DNA from 2 places in the Alteromonas sp. BL110 genome. Region 1 is predicted to be linked to the other one. Evidence: predicted binding sites of a transcription regulator. Region 1 holds the regulator's gene; the other holds the start of a gene.
What was found. Region 1 encodes FliA, which starts transcription of late flagellar genes. Its sites were predicted from a motif close to CTAAAGNTNNNNNNNNNNNNGCCGATA; they were not measured.

Region 1 (3,199 bases):
CTAAGCTAGACAGAAGATCATCCACATCATCTTGACCTGAAACGACGTCATCTCGTTTTTCAGCATCAATAATTGGGCCTTCTGCCTCTACACCATCAACCTTATCGGCCTTAACGCTGGATGGTTTAGTTTGTTCTGCACCGTCACGTTCGCCAAACATAGTAAGCATGTTTACAAGGCTTTCTTCGACTTCTTTAACCAAGTCGATAACGCGACGAATCACCTGTCCAGTTAAGTCTTGATAACCTTGTGCCATCAAAACTTCAGTAAGTAACTGTGTAAGTTTAGCTGACTGATTCGAACCGTCTTCCAACAATTCGTCTAAGTCTGCACATAAAACCTTAAACTCACCCAACTCAATCTGGCGGTTCATCAGCTTTTTCCACTCTGGCATAACCTTTTCGATTCGCTCTGCGAGCAATTCAGCGATGGGCATGCTTGCCTCAACGGCATCCATAGTAGTATTAGCAGCTTTTTCGGTTTCTTCAATTACGTAGGTAAGGCGGGACTGAGCATCAGGGATATCATCTGTCGCCAAATTTTTGATGCGGTCGTCTATTTGAAAGTTGTTTAAAGCGTCGTGGAGTTGACGCGTTAGCTTTCCTACTTCAGCGAATAACTCAACGTTTTCTTTCATTGAGACAGCTTCAAGTAGTGCGTTAGCTGAAGCTTTGTCACCTTCTTCAAGAAAAGTGACAAGTTGCTTTGCTTCTTCTAACGATATTGGAACGTTTACATTCGTTGACATCCAGTAAACCTCATTTATCTGGTGAGCGTCTGGATCAACCTAAACGTTCGAATATTTTATCTAGTTTTTCTTTGAGCGTTGCGGCGGTGAAGGGTTTAACAACGTAGCCATTCACACCCGCTTGGGCAGCGGCTACAATCTGTTCCTTCTTCGCTTCGGCGGTCACCATAAGCACTGGCAGATGCTTAAGTTTGTCATCGGCTCTAATCGCGCGGAGCAGATCTATGCCCTGCATACCAGGCATGTTCCAATCAGTAACAACGAAGTCGAAATCGCCTTGTTGTAACATAGGTAATGCGGTGCTTCCGTCATCCGCTTCCTGGATATTGGCAAAACCCAAATCTTTAAGCAGGTTTTTGATGATTCGTCTCATGGTTGAAAAGTCATCGACCACGAGAATTTTCATGCTTTTGTCCAAAATAGCCTCCACTGAGGGGTTAATTGTTATTAATTTCTATTCTTCGTCAGCTTGCCACGATTTCATTCGTGATTTGAGTTTTAACATGGCTTGACTATGAATTTGACTGACTCTCGACTCACTTACGTCAAGAACCTCGCCTATTTCTCTTAAGTTTAGTTCTTCATCATAGTAAAGTGAAAGAACAATTGCTTCTCGCTCCGGTAATGTCGTTATTGCATGGGCCAGCGCTTTTTGAAATGCGCCCTGCATTAAATCTTCTAACGGTGCATCACTGCCTCGACTTTGCTCAGTAGTGATCACATCTTCCGACACACCTAAATCTTCAATGCCCACCAACTTTCCAGCATTTACTTCATTGAGCATCTGGTGATAATCCTGCAAGCTCACATTGAGCTTGTCAGCAATATCGGAATCTCGTGCGTCGCGCCCAGTTTCACTTTCCACCTGGGATATCGCTTCAGTTATCGCGCGACCATTTCGGTGAACAGAACGTGGCGTCCAATCACCTTTGCGTATTTCGTCCAGCATGGCACCGCGAATGCGGATACCTGCAAAGGTTTCAAAGCTGGCGCCTTTTGACCCATCAAAGTTTCTAGCGGCCTCTAGCAAACCAATCATGCCTGATTGAATAAGGTCATCAACAAGAACACTCGCAGGCAGGCGCGCCATCAAATGGTGCGCAATACGCTTAACCAGAGGCGCATGTCTTTCGACTAATTGCGATTTATCTGTTTGCTGTTGATAAGCGGCTGCCTTGCTGTTCAACGTTGACTTCCTACGGCTTTTTCTGCAACTAATTGTTCAATGAAAAATTCTAAGTGGCCACCGGGCTGAGCTGGAATAGGCCAAGTAAGCGCCCTGTTTGCTAACTTAGTTATCGCTACGGCTGCAGGAGAGCCAGGAAAAGCATCAACAATCGCAGTTTGCTTACGCACCGCTTTGCGAATATTCTCGTCAAATGGCACCGTTGCCACTAATTCTAGTGCAACATCGAGAAAACGCCCCGTCACTTTACTTAATTTGCTAAATAATTCCTGTCCTTCTCGCACATCGCGAACCATATTGGCCACAACTTTAAAGCGAAAAACACCGTGTTCACGGTTAAGGATTTTTATCAGCGCATAAGCATCAGTTAACGATGTTGGCTCATCGCAAACCACCACCATGATATCCTGGGATGCTTTAGAAAAGCTTAATACCATATCTGAGATGCCAGCCGCGGTGTCGACAATTAATACGTCTATTTGAGAACGCAGCTCGCTAAACGCTCTTATCAAGCCAGCGTGCTGTGTGGGTGAAAGTTCTGCCATTGACTGGGTACCAGACGTGGCAGGAGCAATCTTAATACCGTGAGGGCCGGTTACTAAAACCTCGTCCAACGTGCACTCACCAGAGAGTACGTGAGATAGGTTTTTCTCAACTCGTAGGCCTAACATCACATCTACGTTTGCAAGACCAAGGTCCGCGTCAAGAACCATTACACGCTTGCCCTGCTTCGCCATGGCGATAGCAGTGTTAAGTGTAATGTTTGTTTTACCTACGCCACCTTTACCACCAGTGACGGCGATTACTTTGATTAACCGTGATTGCTTCATTTTTCTTAAGCTACTCGCTTGATCGTCAATCATACTGCTTATGCTGTTTTAATTGCGTTGTTACCACTAGTATGATTCAAACCGTACTTTTTATAAAGCTTTGCAGCAGCGGAAACCAAAGATTTCGCTTCTGCAATCTTAATGTCTTCAGGCACTTTTTGACCATCGGTGACATAACTAACCGGTAGTTGGTATTCAACCGCTGCACTAAGTACCTCTCCTAAAGAGTAGCACTCATCTAACTTTGTGAAAATACAGCCACTTAGTTCAATATCGTCATACGCTTGAATGATTCTCTGCAAAGCCGGATATTGCGTATTGGCTTGCGCAACCAAATATTTTTTAACTTTTGGCATTTGGCCACTGTCGAACTGCTTAATTTGCTTAATTAATCGACTATCACGCTGACTAAAACCTGCTGTATCAATCAATATT
Region 2 (3,199 bases), 1.0 Mb from region 1:
TATCTGGAATGAACGCTGTAGGTACTTCTTGGTATTTATCACCTAGCTGTATCTGCGACGTATTTAGATGGCGTTTTGCATCTATGAGCTTCCCATCAATCGCGCTTATTCTTGCATTGACAATATTACCAAAAATATCGACATCGAACTCCCTGTCGATTTTGTATAGGTGCTCATCGAATTTACCTCGCTGTAACGTTAGTAACGCTTCTTGCTGATACTTATTGCGCTGACCTTTGTCATCAGTTGACTCAGCGACATCAAGTAAGCTTCGTATCATGCCGCACCAATGTAAGCTCGCCTTATGCACAGTGCGCTTCGATAAGTCCCAGATTGCTTGGCTTGAATTGGCTGCAAGCACTAAGTCGTTATTGTTTCTGCCAATTTCGCACGCTTTAAAGTGACGGGTTAATGAAAAGGGCGACAGCTTTATTGCTTCCTTTATTGCCTCAACGGCCTTTTCTCCCGAGTCCACAGCATGGTGCGCTTGCGCTAGAATATCGTGAGCATCAGCATTGAATCGGTTGCGTTTTAACGTTTTTTTAGCAATGGATATTGCTTTTTCATGTTCGTTCAATAGTAAATAGGTTCTACCCAATGCTATTTGTGCCCAAAGCACAGGCTTACCTTCGATATACTCTTTTAATACATCTAGCGCTTTTTTGGGGTGGGAAATGCGCCAATAGAGCTCCACTAGCAGCTGTTCGCAATGCCCTTTGTAGTGATGAGGGTTTTCTAAAAGTGTCTCAATATGATCTATGGCACTGTTGTATTCACCTTGCTCTATAAGGTTAAACGCTTGTTGAAGAAATTGTCGTTTTTGCCACGCACGTACAATGCGAGATTTTAACTGTACTTGTGAAAAGGGTTTTATTAGAAAATCGTCTGGGCGACGTTCGATACTGCCAAGCACAACTGGGCGAGCACTATCAGCACTAATAAGAATAAACACTGATGTGGGGTTAATGAGCCTTCGCGTGCGCAACTCTTCTATAAGTTCATAGCCATTTTTGGTTTCAGCGCCCAGGTGCAAGTCACAAATTACAATATCAAACTTGTGTTTCTTACACAGTGAGACTGCCTGTTCGGCAGATGACTTAGTGACGACATCAGACGACCCCATTGAATGCATTAGCCCTTTCAAAAGAAGAAGAAATGGACGTTGGTCCTCAACAATCAGTACTTGTTTGTTGCTAAATTGCATTTCTATTCCGTGAATAAGTGCACTACCAGTAATGAGAAGTATATCTAACTTTAGAAAATAAGCTTAAGAAAAACATTATCTTGCCGACAATATACGTATACAAAAACAGCATAGCGTACGTATGTCGCCAGATTTAGCCTCAACAAGTGAACAAGCAACAATCGACCCCAGTATTTACTGGGAGCGAAGTGGTGTGCTCGCTCGTGCTTCATCACAGGGGGCATTGTTCTCGTTATACCTTGCAATGCAGCAACATAGTGTGGCTGAACCGTTTGAAATTGAAGCGGCAACGTCAGACTTTGAAATCCAAAATAGTATCGAAGCTCAACTCGCCGCGTTAAATCACTACAAGCGACCATCATTGTCCGTCAATGAAAATGAATGGACAGACATGGACGTGCACTCAAATTTAGTCGCCACAGACTTCGAAAGTGCACGCCTTTATCTGAGTATGAAGCCAGCTCCGTTAGCTCAAACCGATGACGCCAAACGAATTCCGAATGATGTTGTTGACAACTGCAGTCTAGCTACGCAAAAACGACTAAAAAGGCAATATGCCAATGCTTTTAAAGAAGATAATACGTTACTTTACGAAATTATATCTTCGCAAGGCGAGGGGAGATATGGGAAAGATAAGCACCAAACTACAACACCAGATTTTTCTTCATTTGAAAATATCGCGTAAATTCAAAATTGCGTAATCTTTAAATAAAGAAATAGAACGACTTATCAGCACTTCACGTGAACTGCTCTAGTTTTTAACGCTCAGTTTTGTTATATTCCGCGCCGCATTTTTGCACTGGTCTTACGCTCCAATCAGCAAAGGTTAAAATATGTCTAAATATATTGTATGCGCAATGTATAAATTTGTTGCGCTTGAAAACTTTAAAGAAATCCGCCAGCCGCTTCTAGAAACTATGGAAGCAAATGGTATTAAAGGTACACTTCTTCTTGCCCACGAAGGCATCAACGGCACTGTTTCAGGTACTCGCGAGGGAATCGACGCATTGCTCGCTTATCTGAATAGCGATGAACGCATCAATCCTATCTCTTGCAAAGAATCACTTCACGACGAACAGCCGTTCTATCGCACTAAGGTGAAGCTGAAAAAAGAAATCGTAACCATGGGCGTTGAAGGTATCGACCCTCGCCAAACTGTAGGCACTTACGTCAAGCCTAAAGACTGGAATGCGCTAATAAGCGACCCTGATGTAACCGTTATTGACACCCGAAACGGTTATGAAATAGAAATTGGCACTTTCAAAAACGCCATTGACCCTAAAACCGACACGTTTCGCGAATTCCCAGAATACGTAGAAAAAGAACTCGACCCGTCAAAAAACAAAAAAGTAGCCATGTTCTGTACTGGCGGCATTCGCTGTGAAAAGTCTACAGCGTATTTGAAAGAGCAGGGTTTTGAAGAGGTTTATCACTTAGAAGGCGGTATTTTACAGTATCTTGAAGATGTGCCGAAAGAAGAGTCTATGTGGGAAGGCGACTGCTTTGTATTCGATAATCGCGTTGCGGTAAACCACGACCTTGAAAAGAGTCATTACGAACAGTGTTACGCGTGTCGACTCCCTATTACTGAAGAAGATAAGCAAAGCGATAAGTATGAGCCTGGCGTAAGCTGCCCTCATTGTTACGGCACACATACCGACGATCAAATTGCTCGCTTTAGAGAACGTGAAAAGCAGGTTCAGCTAGCGAAAGAACGTCAGCAGGAACACGTAGGTACCGAAGCGCGTTTGACCATGGAACAAAAGCGTAAGGAAAAAGCAGAAGCTCAACGTTTACGCGCACTTAAAGCAAAAGAAAATCAGGCGTAGACAGTCAGAAAGAAGGGCGTTACACTCGTATTTATTGCAGTTGATATAAGGAATGCGAGTGAGCACTCAACTTTCAGAATCTAAAATTGAAGAAATTAGAAAGGACTTCAGCTTTTTCGATCGTGATGGCAATGGCCAAATCGATTTACCTGAGTTCATCGAGCTT

Region 2: D1814_RS17585 (VC2046/SO_2500 family protein) is a predicted target of FliA. The motif match lies at 1,267-1,293, and genes of this name have one in related genera.

The regions. Positions count from the first base shown of each region.
Region 1 is NZ_CP031967.1:607,465-610,663, forward strand. It holds gene D1814_RS02705 (protein phosphatase CheZ) at 1-748, opposite strand, end outside; gene cheY (chemotaxis response regulator CheY) at 783-1,166, opposite strand; gene D1814_RS02715 (RNA polymerase sigma factor FliA) at 1,203-1,934, opposite strand; gene D1814_RS02720 (MinD/ParA family protein) at 1,931-2,797, opposite strand; gene flhF (flagellar biosynthesis protein FlhF) at 2,803-3,199, opposite strand, start outside.
Region 2 is NZ_CP031967.1:4,036,493-4,039,691, reverse strand. It holds gene D1814_RS17590 (response regulator) at 1-1,204, opposite strand, end outside; gene D1814_RS17585 (VC2046/SO_2500 family protein) at 1,326-1,889, shown strand; gene trhO (oxygen-dependent tRNA uridine(34) hydroxylase TrhO) at 2,038-3,033, shown strand; gene D1814_RS17575 (EF-hand domain-containing protein) at 3,092-3,199, shown strand, end outside.